DNA from 2 places in the Micromonospora sp. URMC 105 genome. Region 1 is predicted to be linked to the other one. Evidence: riboswitches for the same ligand, from Rfam matches in the RefSeq annotation. Region 1 holds a riboswitch; the other holds the start of a gene.

Region 1 (7,182 bases):
TGGGTCGTCTGCCTCCGTCTTCCCCTCAGCGAGGCGCCCGGCGGTCGGTCGCTAAGGAGTCGGTGCCGGTGGCAACCATGCCCCCTCATCGTCACGCCCAGGGTCGCCCGTCCGGCCTGCGACGGGTCGCCCGCCGCCTGCTCACACTGGTCGCCGCCGTCGCTGTCGGCGCCGGGATGTTCGCCGTGCCGGCACACGCCGCGCCGACGCCCGAGGAGATCGAGGCGGCGATCGACAAGCAGTGGGAACAGCTCGAGCCGACCATCGAGCAGTACAACAAGGTACGCGCGCAGCTGAAGGTCAACCGCAAGAAGTCGGCGGAGCTGGAGAAGAAGATCCAGCCGCTGGCCCTGCAGACCGAGCTGGCCATGAACCGGGTCGGCGACCTCGCCTCCCGCTACTACATGACGGGCCCCTCGCAGGACGTCAGCGCGCTGCTGGTCAGCGTGAAGCCGGGCACCCTGACCGAGCAGCTGACCATCCTGGACCGGCTCGCCTCGCAGGAGCGCAAGGAGCTCCAGGTCGTCATCGACGCCCGGAAGAAGTACGACGGCGAGAAGCAGAAGCTCGACGCGCTGATCGCGGCGGAGGTCAAGCAGGAGAAGGAGCTGGCCGCCAAGAAGTCGCAGATCAACGCCGAGATCAAGCGGCTGCAGGCGTCGATGCCGAAGACGGTCGTCAAGGTGGCCGGCTGCCCGACCATCAAGGGCGTGGTGAGCACCGCCGCGCAGACCGCCATCCGGGTGGCCTGCCAGCAGGTCGGTGACCCGTACGTCTGGGGTGCCGACGGACCGGACTCCTTCGACTGCTCCGGCCTCACCCAGTACGCCTACAAGGCCGCCGGGATCTCCCTGACCCACCACACCGGCGCCCAGTGGAACGAGGGCAAGTCCATCCCGCGCTCCGAGGCCCGCCCCGGTGATCTGGTCTTCTTCTTCAGTGACCTGCACCACGTCGGCCTCTATCTCGGTAACGGGCTGATGGTCCACGCGCCCCGGACCGGCAAGCCGGTCCAGGTCGCCAGCATCGACTACATGCCGGTCGCCGGCTTCCGACGGCCGAACTGACCCGACCCGCCGCGAACCCCCGGTCATCCGACCGGGGGTTCCGCGTATCCCCGACGCCGGGCGGCATGGCGGGTTGCGAATCGATAACGGCCGTCTACTCTGGTCCTTTGTCGGCCGCCGACAGGTCCGTCCATCCCGGGCGGCAGCGGCCGGCACCGCCGAGTCGCCTCCGGGCGAGCCGGGGACCCAGGTACGCCGGGGTGAATCCGCAACCACTGCGGTAGGGCGCTCCCTTCCCGCCCGAACCCGTCAGCTAACCCGGTAGGCGGTCGACGGAAGAAGGAGTCCGGAGCCCGGTGGCACACCATGCCCCGCGGCCACCGTCGTACCGGTCGACCCAGGTCGCCCGGCGGACGGCTGCGCCGCGCCCACGCTGGTCCCGCTTCACCACCGTCCTGGCTGCGCTGGCCGGCGCCGCCGTCGTCCTGACCGGTGCGCCCACGGCGGCCCACGCCGACCCCTCGGTCGCCGAGATCGAACGGCAGATCGACCAGGACTGGAACAGGCTCGAACCGATCATCGAGCAGCACAACGCCACCCGTCAGGACCTGGCCGCCAAGCGCCGGCAGGCCGACGCGCTGGCCCGGCGGATCGAACCGCTGCAACTCCAGGTCGACCTCGCGATGAACCAGGTCAGCGGCCTCGCCGCCGAGGCGTACAAGGGAGAGAACGTCTCCGCCGTCAACGCCCTGCTCGGCAGCGCCTCCCCCACCGAACTGGTCGACCAGCTCGAACTGCTCGACCGGTTCGCCGATCGGCAGCAGCGCGACGTGCGCGCGGTCAAGGACCTGCGGGACAAGCTCGCCGCCGAGAAGGCGCCGCTGGACGAGATGGTTGCCCAGCTGAGCCGCACCGAGGCCCAGCTGGCCGCGAAGAAGAAGCAGATCAACACCGAGATCGACCGGCTGCAGAAGCTGCGGCTCAAGGTCTACGGCAGCGGTGGCGGCGGCAAGCTGCGCCCGGCCCCGTGCCCGGCCGGCTACCCCGGCGGCCCGGCCGGGACGGCGGTGAAGTTCGCCTGCGCACAGATCGGCAAGCCGTACGTCTGGGGCGCCGAGGGCCCCAACTCGTACGACTGCTCCGGGCTGATGCTCGCGGCCTGGGCGAAGGCGGGCGTCTCGCTGCCGCACAACGCCCGCCAGCAGCGCCAGGTCACCGCCCGGGTCGGCCGGGCCGACCTGCGCCCCGGCGACCTGGTCTTCTACTACGCCGACCTGCACCACGTCGGCATGTACGTCGGTGGCGGCTGGGTGGTGCACGCCTCCCAGGCGGGCCAGCCGGTCAAGATGAAGCGGGTCGACGACGGGCCGGTCAACAGCTACGGCCGGCCACGCTGACCGCTCGCCGGGCTCCCGGGGTGCCGGGAGCCCGGCGCGGCGTCAGCGGGTGGGCCAGGTGCGCCAGTGCTGCCAGGAGCGGCTCGGGGTCGGCCCGCGCTGGCCCTGGTAGCGGGACCCGTAGACGGCGGAGCCGTACGGGTGCTCGGCCGGGGACGAGAGCCGGAAGATGCAGAGCTGGCCGATCTTCATCCCGGGCCAGAGCGTGATCGGCAGGTTCGCCACGTTCGACAGCTCCAGCGTCACGTGACCGGAGAAGCCCGGGTCGATGAAGCCGGCGGTGGAGTGGGTGAGCAGGCCGAGCCGGCCCAGGCTGGACTTGCCCTCCAGGCGGCCGGCGAGCTGGTCGCCGAGCGAGATCACCTCCAGCGTGGAGGCGAGCACGAACTCACCCGGGTGCAGCACGAACGGCTCGCCCTCGGGGACCTCCACCATCGAGGTGAGGTCGTCCTGCTGGATCGCCGGGTCGATGTGCGTGTAGAGGTGGTTGTTGAAGACCCGGAAGAGCTTGTCGAGCCGCACGTCGATGCTGGACGGCTGCACCAGCGTGGGCTCGAAGGGCTCCAGCGCGAGAGTGCCCGCCTTGATCTCGGAGACCAGGTCGCGGTCGGAGAGCAGCATCGGCACACCATATCGAGCGGACCGGGTGACCTGCGTGTCGGACTACGCGTTCGTACACGTGTTCGATAGGATGTCCGTATGGCTTCCTGGTCCGAATTCGCCGCTGACGAGCCCCGACTCGCCGACGGGATCCGCCTTCTCATGCAGCAGTACGGGCCGGGCTTCGGCTACCTGGCCACCGTCCGCGCCGACGGCGGGCCCCGGGTGCACCCGGTCTGCCCGGTGATCACCGACGAGGGTCTGTTCTGCTTCGTCGTCGACTCGCCCAAGCGGCGCGACCTCGAACGCGACGGGCGGTACGCGTTGCACTCGTTCCCGCCGGAGGAGACCGACGACGAGGCGTACGTCGCCGGGCGCGCGCAACCGGTCACCGACCCGGCCCAGGTGGCGCGGGTGGCCCGCCTCGGCCGGGCGGCGCCCCAGGTCGACTGGCGACTCTTCGAGTTCAGCGTCGACGTGGCGATGCTGACCCGCCGCGATCAGGGCGGGCTCGGTCAGTTCGGCGAGGGGCGGGGGTCCTCCGCCGTCCAGGTCTGGCTCGACCCGGGTGCGGCCCACCGCGGCGGCGACGCCGCCGGCGTACCCGATCGGCGGCCGGCCCGCCGCGGCCGCCACGGTTTCGACACCCGCCGCCCGGCGGCCTGAACGCCGATGCCGGCCCCGTCTTGAGCGACGGAGCCGGCATCGGCGTCTGCTGAGGTGCTACGCCGCGCGGTAGGCGTTCCACGCGGTCAGCATGCGGCTCGCCTGACCAGCGGTGAACTGGTACATGCACGAGTCGTAGGTGTAGTCCATGAAGTTGGTGATCGGGTCCACGCCGGCCGTGGTGCAGGTGTCCCGCCCGGTCGGGCACTCGAACGCCGGCGACGCCTCGGCCGGGGTGTCGCTGACGCTGTCACCCGAGCCGGAGCAACCACCCTGGAAGGTGTGGTAGAGGTTCAGCCAGTGGCCTACCTCGTGGGTGCCGGTGTCGCCCTGGTTGTAGTTGGCGGAGGTGCCGCCGGGCAGCGACTCGCTGAGCACGACCACGCCGTCCATGCTGTTCAGCTTGCGCTGCGGGAAGGTCGCCCAGCCGAGCAGGTCGTCGCCCAGTTCGCCCAGGTAGACGTTGAGCGTGTTCTTGCCGCCCACGCGCAGCGAGGTCTTCATCGACCGCTCCGCCGAGGAGCCCTGCACGATCGGGTACCAGGACGGGTTGGTCACCCGGTTGATCTTCTGGAGCTGGAAGCCGAAGGCCGTGGCCGCGCCACCGGTGGCGCCGCTGTAGGCCTGGTTCAGCACGTTGATCTGCGAGGTGATCATCGAGTCCGGGATGTTGCCGCCGGCGCGGGTGGCGTCCCGCTGGATGACGTGCACCACGACCGGGATGGTGACAGTGGCCAACGGGGCGGCGGCCTGGGCGCCGGCCCGGAAGCTCGCCCGCTCGCGCAGCGCGGTGGCGAGGTCCGCCTCGCGCTCACGCACCTGCTTGGCGGTCAGCTCGTTGGGCTCGTGCTTGGCGATTCCGCCCTTTTTGATCCGGGCGTCCGAGTGCACGTCGGCCGGCTCGACGCAGGCTTCCGTCGGGGCGGCGGAGAAGGCGGAAGCAGCGGGTACGACACCCACCGCAGCGGTGCTGAGCAGCAGCGCGAGGGTCGTCGACGCGACGCCGGCGGTACGCCGGGTCAGCAGGTTGGGACGGAGTCCCATGGGCCCACCTCTTTCTGGCGGCGCGACAGGGGGTATGTCGCACCGTGGTCGAGAACGTGGGGGTGACGTTACAACCGATCGACAGATTTGAGAACGATCATATGTTGCCGCTGTGAAACTTTTCGCTCTCCATCGATACGTAGCGCTCAAGATCGATTACTGGGAGCGGGGCTCCGGGCGTGGCGGGGGTACCTGGGTGCACGGCGGCGGTCACCTCGGGTACAGTGGTGCCGCCTGCGGGTGTAGTTCAATGGCAGAACATCAGCTTCCCAAGCTGACAGTGCGGGTTCGATTCCCGTCACCCGCTCCAGCGTGAGGCCCCAGCTCAGGACAGGTTTCCTGGCTGGGGCCTCAGTCGTTGCTACCGCTTCTTGCGCTGGCCGTGCCCGCTACGTGCCCGATCCCTGCTCTGCTTGATCTGTGAGCTGAGCGCGTCAGCGATGTGCTCGTCACGCTCGCGGGCGGTGTGCTGGTAGATCATCGCGGCGCGGGTCGACGCGTGGGCCCATCCGGGCCTGGCACGTCGTGGCCGGGGCAGGCGACTCCGAGACAGGCAACGTGCTCCGGTGGCAGTTCGACAGCGAGAGGAAGCCCCGCAGATGGTGAAGCGTCTCGTCCAAGCCGACGGTGGGCAATGGCGTGAGCACACCGGCGACGTGGCCACGCAGCCCCCGAGGTGAGGCCGGCCGGCTGCAAGCGGTGTCGGGCCGCGGAGACTGCGCGACAGGCCAGTCGGGACCCTGGCGACACTCCGCCGAGTGTCGATGGAGCTGGGCGTGGTGGAGCAGCGGCACCAAGTCGAATTGGAGCCCTCGACGCCTCCTGTCATGCTGACGCGCATGCAGTCGAGAGCGTGGCTCAACAAAGATCATGACTTTGCACCAGGCAAGGAATTGTTCCGGTCCGAACGCAACTTTAGTGTGTGGGCCTACTCTCTGAGCCACAGTCAGTTGCTGCTCCGCACACGAACGGTGGCAGTCCCCGGGCACCGCGAGTCGCGAATCGATCTCCTGTTCAAGCCAGTCGACGCGATGAAGACGCGGATGGACTACGACGGCTTGGTCCTACGGTGTGCCACCACTGAGGAGCACGAGCGCATCCTGCGCGAGACCGGCCGCACGGCCGATCACAACAGAGCCTTCATCATCATGTCGGGCGATTCGCTGGACTACGTGGTCTCAGCGGCCGTCGGCTGGCAGGAAGACGATCAGGAAGACCGCGATCCCAGCGCCCTCGCCTTCTTCGTAGGTGCAACGGACCCCACCCAGCTATTGCCCTCCGACTTGCCCGTCTCTTGGAGCGCGACCCAAGCAGCGCAGTTGCGTGACTAAGTCCGCCGTCGCCAGAAGTGGTCAGCAGGTCGGCCGAGTTGAAGACCTCTCTCGCCTAAGGGACCGGCACTCGGTGGAGCGTCACCTGGGTCCCCGGACTGGTCTGCCACGTAGGTCCTGAGACCAGTCAGGCCGGCTGCCGACGGTCTAGAACTGCCGGAGGTTGTTGACACTTTGGGTCTCTGATCGTTGGAGATTCCGTGCCCCCATCGCTCGAACAGCAGCGGGATCGCCAGGCCCGGCGACGGCTGGCGATCCTGCGCCATGCGGAAGAGATCAGCGGCAACGTGGCAAAAACCTGCCGCTACTACGGCATCAGCCGCACCCGGTTCTACATCTGGCAGCGCCGCTACCAGGAAGAAGGACTTGCGGGGCTGCGCGACCGCTCCAGCCGGCCGCATAACAGCCCGAGGGCCACCCACGCTGACGGCATGGCGAACGGCCCGGCGCTGCTGTCGGAGGCCCGGATGCTGGCGGTGGCGGCCGAGCATCCGCTGGTCGACGCCGAGTCGGTCTCCCTGGAGGCCCTCGCCGATCACCCCGTGGTGCAGTACCCGGCGGTGACCTCGGCGGAGTTCAAGCGGGACCGCACCCCGGACCGCACGCCGTCCGGCCGTCCGGTGCCGAAGGGGCCGGTCGGCAACACCTTCTCGGAGATGCTGTCGCTGGTGGCGATGGGCCGAGGGGTGCTGCCGGTCGGCGAGCACACCCGGCGGTACCACCCGCGTCCGGACATCGCGTACGTGCCCATCCGCGACGCGCCGCCGATCCAGCGCGGCCCGGTCTGGCTGGAGACCAACACCACCGAGCGGGTACGCGAGTTCGTCCGCGCGGCGGCGGACACCACGCAGCGGCGGTGACTGGCAGGATGCCCGGCATGCGGGTGCTGGCGGAGATCCGGGCGCTGGTCGAGTCGATCGTGCCGCTCGACGAGCTGGAGGCGGCGCACCGCGCGCAGTGCCTGGACTGGCTCGCGGCGACCGACGACGTCTTCCGCCGGGTGAAGCCCCGCACGCCGTCGCCGCACCTGGTCGCGTACTTCCTGCTGCGTGATCCCGCCGACGGCGGTGTCCTGCTGGTCGACCACCGAAGGCCGGGCGGTGGCTGCCCACCGGCGGTCACGTCGAGCCCGGGGAA
Region 2 (7,182 bases), on a different contig from region 1:
TGCCCGACGGCGCGCTCGCCGGGCTGGTCGCCTGGTACTCGGTCATCCACCTGCCCGACGACCGGCTGCCGGCCGCCTTCGCCGAGTTCCACCGGGTCCTCGCCCCCGGTGCGCACCTGCTGATGGCCTTCCAGGTCGGCGACGAGCCGCTGCACCTCACCGACGCGTGGGGGAGCCCGGTCTCCCTCACCTTCCACCGCCGCCGGCCCGAGCAGGTGGCGCGGCTGCTGGACGCCGCCGGACTGGAGGTGCGGGCCCGGCTCTGCCGGGAGCCCCAGGAGTGGGACGGGCGGATCGAATCCACCCCGCAGGCCTGCCTGCTGGCCCGCCGTCGCCGGTGACGACCGGCGGTGACCGGCCGACCACGCCGGCTCGTATCCTTCTCCCGCGGCTCCCGACCCGGGAGCCCGTGCCGAAAGGAATGAGGAGGTTGGTGTGAGCAGCCGGACCGAGACGTTGGAGTTCCAGGCCGAGACGCGTCAACTGCTGCAGTTGATGGTGCACTCGATCTACTCGCACAAGGACGTCTTCCTGCGGGAACTCGTCTCCAACGCCTCCGACGCGCTGGACAAGCTGCGGCTGGAGTCCCTGGTCGACAAGGACCTGGTGGCCGACACCGCTGACCTGCACATCGAGATCGAGACCGACCCCGCGGCCCGCACCCTCACCGTGCGGGACAACGGCATCGGCATGTCCCGCGAGGACGTCGTCTCCCTGATCGGCACCATCGCCCGCTCCGGCACCGCCGAGCTGCTGCGCAAGCTGAAGGAGTCCCGTGAGGCCGCCGCGCAGGACCTGATCGGCCAGTTCGGGGTGGGCTTCTACTCGACGTTCATGGTGGCCGACAAGGTCAGCCTGCTGACCCGGCGCGCCGGTCAGGCCGAGGGCACCCGCTGGGAGTCCACCGGCGAGGGCACCTACGTCGTCGAGACGGTCACCGACGCCCCGCAGGGCACGTCGGTGACCGTGCACCTGAAGCCGGCCGACAGCGAGGACAACCTCGCCGACTACACCGACCACGGCAAGATCCGCGAGATCGTCAAGCGGTACTCCGACTTCATCGCCTGGCCGATCCGGCTGGTCACGGCGGACGCCGAGCGAGCCACCCTCAACTCGATGAAGGCGCTCTGGGCCCGGCCGCGCGACGAGGTCGCCGAGGAGGAGTACCGCGACTTCTACCGGCACGTCAGCCACGACTGGGCCGACCCGCTGGAGACCATCCACATGCGGGGCGAGGGCGTCTTCGAGTACGAGGCGCTGCTCTTCATCCCCACGCACGCCCCGTTCGACCTGTACCTGGCCGACGGCCGGCGTGGGGTGCAGCTCTACGTCAAGCGGGTCTTCGTGATGGACGACTGCGCCGCGCTCATGCCCAACTACCTGCGCTTCGTCAAGGGCGTGGTGGACGCGCACGACCTGTCGCTGAACATCTCCCGGGAGATCCTTCAGCAGGACCGGCAGATCCAGATCGTCCGCCGCCGGCTGGTCCGCAAGGTGCTCGCCACGGTCAAGGAGATGCGCGCCGAGCACCCCGAGCGGTACCGGACGTTCTGGTCGGAGTTCGGCCGGGTGCTCAAGGAGGGGCTGCTGGAGGATCCGGACAACCAGCAGGCGATCCTGGACGTCGTCTCCGTCGCCTCCACCCACGACCCCGCCGAGCAGACCACCCTGCACGAGTACGTCGAGCGGATGAAGGACGGCCAGGAAGAGATCTACTACGCCACCGGTGAGACCCGGACGGCGCTGGAGAACTCCCCGCACATGGAGGCGTTCCGCGCCAAGGGCTACGAGGTGCTGCTGCTCACCGACCCGGTCGACGAGGTCTGGGTGGAGCGGGTAGCGCAGTTCGACGGCCGGCCGCTGCGCTCGATCGCCAAGGGCCAGGTGGACCTGGACACCGCGCAGGAGCGTGAGGAGGCCGAGACGCAGCGGGAGCAGCAGACCAAGGAGTACGCCGCCCTGCTCGGCTTCCTCGGCGGCGCGCTGTCCGACAGCGTCAAGGAGGTACGGCTCTCGTCTCGCCTGACCACCTCGCCGGCCTGCCTCGTCGGCGACGCGCACGACATCACCCCGACGCTGGAGAAGATGTACCGCGCGATGGGGCAGGAGGTACCGAAGGTCCTGCGCATCCTCGAACTCAACCCGACCCACCCGCTGGTTACCGGCCTGCGCGCCGCGCACGAGCGCGGCGGTGACTCCGACGCTCTCACCGAGACCGCCGAGCTGCTGTACGGCATGGCGCTGCTCGCCGAGGGCGGCGACCTGGCCGACCCGGCCCGCTTCGCCCGGCTCCTCGCCGACCGGCTGGCCCGCACCCTCTGACCGGTTGCGACGGGTCCCTTCCCGACCGCCCGGCGGTCGGGAAGGGACCGGTCCGCACCGTGATCCACATGCGAATGCCCGCCGTGTAGAGCATCATCGGCGGGCCCGCAACTCGACGGACGAAGCCGTCGCTCGGCCGGGTGAAGAACTTCACAAGAAGTGGGCAATCCCCCGAAACGGTTCCTAACGTCGTTCGTGTTCGCGATCGCGGACACCACGGCCGGTAACGCCTAATCCATGCCGCCGGCCGCTGGGACCTTGTCACCGGGCATGGAGCGGGGGACCCACACGTTCCTCGGTGCACGTCACCTCGGGGTGAAGCCGCCACGGCGGCCGGGCTCCTCGGCCCGAACCCGACAGCTCACCTCGTCGGCGTGGAGGAATCCACATGGCAACTGAATACACCGCCCGTCACCGACGGGTCAGCTCGCGCCGCATCGCCGTCGGCACGCTCGCCGTCGGTGCGGTCACCGCAGTCGCTGCCGTACTGGCACCGGCGTCACCGGCGAGCGCCGCCGTCAACTGGGACGCGATCGCCCAGTGCGAGTCCGGCGGCAACTGGCACATCAACACCGGCAACGGCTACTACGGCGGCCTGCAGTTCTCGCAGAGCACCTGGGCCGGCTACGGCGGCAAGAAGTACGCCTCCCGCGCCGACCTGGCCAGCCGGGGCGAGCAGATCGCCATCGCCGAGAAGGTGCTCGACGGTCAGGGCATCGGCGCCTGGCCGACCTGCGGCAAGAAGGGCGGCTCCAGCAAGAGCTACGCGAGCAGCTCCGAGAAGTCGCAGAAGTCCCAGAAGTCGCAGAAGTCGGAGCGGCGCTCCGGCTCGCGCAGCTCGTCGAAGGCCACCGAGCGGTCCTCGCGCGGCGAGCAGCACAGCAGCCGCAGCCAGCGGCGCAGCGCCCCCGCCGCCACCGGCGACGTGTACGTGGTGCGGGCGGGTGACACCCTGTCGCGGATCGCCGAGGCCCGAGACCTGGCCGGTGGCTGGCACGCGCTGTACGAGCGCAACAAGCGCGTGGTGGGCAGCGACCCGGGCCTGATCTTCCCGGGCCAGAAGCTCAGCCTCTGACGCGTCGCCGTGTCCGGGTCACCGGGCCGCCGGTCCGCACACCCGATAGGGTTGGCCCTGGTGTGCCGGGAAGTCTGGTCGGCGATGGATGACGCGATCCCTGCCGACGAGGAGACTCCCCGTGACCGACGCCCCCCGGCGCCGTACCAGCCTGTTCGCCCGCCGCTCCTGGGGCGAGACCAGCCGCATCCTGGGCATCCTGCGCAAGGAGACCGTGGGCGGGGCGCTCCTGCTCGTCGGGGCGCTGCTCGCGCTGGTCTGGTCGAACTCGCCCTGGGCGGACGGCTACCGGTCGCTGCGTGACCTCACCGTCGGCCCGGCGTCGCTGCACCTCGACCTGAGCCTCGCGACCTGGGCCGCCGACGGGCTGCTGGCGATCTTCTTCTTCGTCGCCGGGCTGGAACTCAAGCGCGAGTTCGTCGCCGGAGACCTGCGGGACCCGCGCCGGGCCGCGGTGCCGGTGGCGGCGGCGGTCGGCGGGGTGGTCGTACCGGCCGTGCTGTTCCTCCTGTTCGCCGGGGCCGACGGGGCCCGCGGCTGGGCGATCCCCACGGCCACCGACATCGCGTTCGCCCTCGCGGTGCTCGCGGTGGTCGGACGGCTGCTGCCGTCGGCGCTGCGCACCTTCCTGCTCACCCTGGCGGTCGTCGACGACCTGCTCGCCATCGTGATCATCGCCGTCTTCTACACCACCAGCCTCGCCGTGCTTCCGCTGCTGGGCGCACTGGTGCCGCTCGCGCTCTTCGCCGTGCTGGTGCAGCGCCGGGTCCGGTCCTGGTGGCTGCTGCTGCCGCTGGCGGCGGTGACCTGGACGCTCGTGCACGCCTCGGGTGTGCACGCCACGGTGGCGGGGGTGCTGCTGGCCTTCGCCGTGCCGGTGCTGCGCAGCACGGCCGCCGGTGGGCCGGGCGCCGGGCCGGGCCTGGCGGAGCACTTCGAGCACCGGTTCCGGCCGATCTCCGCCGGGGTGGCGGTGCCGATCTTCGCGTTCCTCTCCGCGGGGGTCACGGTCGGCGGGCTGGCCGGGCTGGCCACCGCACTGTCCGACCGGGTCGCGGTCGGCATCGTGGTCGGTCTGGTGCTCGGCAAGCCGGTGGGCATCCTGGCCGCCACCTGGCTGGTGTCCCGGTTCACCCGGGCCAACCTCGACGAGGGACTGAACTGGCTCGACGTGCTGGGCCTGGCGTTGCTCGGCGGGATCGGGTTCACCGTGTCGCTGCTGATCGGCGAGCTGGCGTTCGGCCTGGGCAGCGCGCGCGACGACCACGTCAAGGTCGCCGTGCTCACCGGCTCGCTGCTCTCCGCGCTGCTGGCGACGGTGATCCTGCGCGCCCGCACCCGGGTCTACCGGCGGGTGCACGAGATCGAGACCGTCGACGAGGACCACGACGGCGTCCCGGACGTCTTCGAGCGCGAGGCGGGCCGCTAGCCGTCCGGTTGCGCCGTTGCGGCCGGGTACGCCCGGGTCTCGCTGGCCTTGACCGCCGCCCAGACCCGCTGCCCGGGCTCCAGGCGCAGCTGGGCGGCGGCGGCCGGGGTGACGTCGGCGGCGGCGGTGACCGGACCGGTGAGCTGCACCCGCAGGTTGTCCCCGTGCCGCTGCACCCCGCTGACCGTGGCCGGCCAGGTGTTGCGAGGGCTGCCGTCGGGCCGGTGCGGGTGCAGGGCGACGGCGGCGGGCCGGAAGACCACGAAGGCGTCGCCGTCGAGCCGGTCGGCGGTGGCCAGGACGAAATCGTCGCCGAGGCGTACCGCGTGCCCGTCGGCGTGGCCCCGGTAGAGGTTCAGCCCGACGAGCCGGGCGACGTAGTCGGTGCGTGGGCGGGCCGTGACGGTGGTCGCGTCCCCCTCCTGCACCACCCGGCCGTCCTCCACGATGACCAGCCGGTCGGCCAGGGCGAGCGCGTCCAGCGGATCGTGGGTGACCAGCAGCGTGGCGCCGTCGTGGTCGGCCAGGTGTCGGTGCAGGTGGGCCCGGGTGTCCAGCCGGGTCCGGGCGTCGAGCGCGGCGAGCGGCTCGTCGAGCAGGAGCAACCTCGGGCGTACGGCGAGCGCGCGGGCCAGGGCCACCCGCTGGGCCTGCCCGCCGGAGAGCTGCCGCGGCCGGCTCCGGGCGTGCCCGGCCAGCCCGACCCGGTCCAGCCAGCCGGCCGCCTGTTCCCGGGCGGCCCGTCGGTCGAGGCCCTGGCGGCGCGGGCCGAACGCGACGTTGTCCAGCGCGCTCAGGTGCGGGAAGAGCAGGTAGTCCTGGAACACCACGCCGACCCGGCGCCGCTCCGGCGGGATCCAGCGACCACGGTCGGGCCGGTCCAGGTCGACGCCGTCGAGCGTGACGTGCCCGGCGGTGAGCGGTTGCAGGCCGGCCAGGGCGCGCAGGGCGGTGGTCTTGCCGGCCCCGTTCGGGCCGAGCAGCGCGACCACCTCGCCGGCGGCGACGCTCACCCGGACGTCCAGGCGGAAGGCGCCCCGGTCGACGACCAGGTGGCCGTCCAGCAGCGGACCGGTCACGGGCTGGTGATCCAGCGGTCGCGCAGGCCGGCGAGGATCGCCACCGAGACGGTGAGCAGGATCAGGCTGAGCACGATCGCGGCGTCCAGGTCGGTCTCCAGGGCCAGGTAGACCGCCAGCGGCATGGTCTGGGTGCGGCCGGGATAGTTGCCGGCGAAGGTGATGGTCGCGCCGAACTCGCCGAGCGCCCGGGCCCAGCAGAGCACCGCCCCGGCGGCGACGCCGGGGGCGATCAGCGGCAGGGTCACGTGGGTGAAGGTGGTCCACCGGCCGGCGCCGAGGGTGGCCGCGGCCTCCTCGTAGCGGCTGTCCGCGCCGCGCAGCGCGCCCTCGACGGCGATGATGAGGAACGGCATCGCCACGAACGCCTCGGCGAGCACCACGCCGGTGGTGGTGAACGGCAGGGTGAGGCCGAAGGCGTCGTCCAGCCACCGTCCGAGCTGCCCGTTGCGGCCGAAGACCAGCAGCAACGCCACGCCGCCGACCACCGGTGGCAGCACCAGCGGCACGGTGACCAGCGCGCGCACCACCCGCCGGCCGGGAAACGGCACCCGGGCCAGCAGCCAGGCGAGGGGTACGCCGCAGGCCAGGCAGAGCAGGGTGGCCAGGGTGGCGCACTGCACCGACAGCCGCAGCGCGGTCAGCACGCCCGGTGCGGTCAGCCGCTGCGGCAGCGTGGCCCACGGGGTCCGCGCCAGCAGCCCGGCCAGCGGCAGCACCAGGAAGAGCAGCCCCAGCCCGGCCGGTACGAGCAGCGCGACCGGCACGCGCCGGCCGGGCCGTCGCCGGGTACGCGGTGCCGGGCCGTCCGGCGCGGCGGTCACGACCCGGCGGGCGGCTGGAAGCCGGCGTCGGTGAGCACGGCCCGGCCCTGGTCGGAGCGGACGTGCGCGACGAAGGCGCGGGCGGCGGCCGGGTTCGGCGCGTCCTTGAGCACCACCAGCGGGTAGTCGTTGACCGCGCGGGCGGACTCGGGGAACTCGACCCCGTCCACCTTGGCGGCGGCGGACCGGACGTCGGTGCGGTAGACCAGCGCCGCGTCGACCTCGCCGAGCGTCACCTTGGACAGCGCGCCCTTGACGTCCTGCTCCAGGGTCACCGGGGTCAGCGTCACGCCGGCCTCGGCGAGTGCCCGGGTGGCGGCCGCCCCGCAGGGCACCTGCTCGGCGCAGAGCGCCACCTTGGCGCCGGGCCGGGTCAGGTCGGCCAGCCCGGTGACCCCGTCGGGGTTGCCCTTCGGCACGGCGATGACGAGCTGGTTGCGGGCGAAGACGGTG

Evidence for each region. A riboswitch is a leader RNA that binds a small molecule or an ion and turns the genes downstream of it on or off. The one in region 1 is predicted to bind cyclic di-AMP.
Region 2: another riboswitch for cyclic di-AMP. It lies ahead of ACSNN7_RS11740 (transglycosylase family protein); the one in region 1 lies ahead of ACSNN7_RS23670 (NlpC/P60 family protein).

Annotation. Positions count from the first base shown of each region.
Region 1 is NZ_JBPQTL010000094.1:6,608-13,789, forward strand. Features, by position in the region: gene ACSNN7_RS23665 (NlpC/P60 family protein) at 63-1,067, shown strand; cyclic di-AMP (ydaO/yuaA leader) riboswitch at 1,214-1,350, shown strand; gene ACSNN7_RS23670 (NlpC/P60 family protein) at 1,364-2,404, shown strand; gene dcd (dCTP deaminase) at 2,447-3,025, opposite strand; gene ACSNN7_RS23680 (pyridoxamine 5'-phosphate oxidase family protein) at 3,104-3,670, shown strand; gene ACSNN7_RS23685 (zinc metalloprotease) at 3,728-4,714, opposite strand; tRNA gene ACSNN7_RS23690 (tRNA-Gly) at 4,951-5,024, shown strand; gene ACSNN7_RS23695 (hypothetical protein) at 5,473-6,045, shown strand; partial or broken gene ACSNN7_RS23700 (helix-turn-helix domain-containing protein) at 6,246-6,473, shown strand; gene ACSNN7_RS23705 (LysR substrate-binding domain-containing protein) at 6,477-6,905, shown strand; gene ACSNN7_RS23710 (NUDIX domain-containing protein) at 7,150-7,182, shown strand, end outside.
Region 2 is NZ_JBPQTL010000026.1:36,872-44,053, forward strand. Features, by position in the region: gene ACSNN7_RS11730 (class I SAM-dependent DNA methyltransferase) at 1-341, shown strand, start outside; gene htpG (molecular chaperone HtpG) at 436-2,322, shown strand; cyclic di-AMP (ydaO/yuaA leader) riboswitch at 2,540-2,712, shown strand; gene ACSNN7_RS11740 (transglycosylase family protein) at 2,711-3,397, shown strand; gene nhaA (Na+/H+ antiporter NhaA) at 3,486-4,826, shown strand; gene ACSNN7_RS11750 (ABC transporter ATP-binding protein) at 4,823-5,905, opposite strand; gene ACSNN7_RS11755 (ABC transporter permease) at 5,902-6,729, opposite strand; gene modA (molybdate ABC transporter substrate-binding protein) at 6,726-7,182, opposite strand, start outside.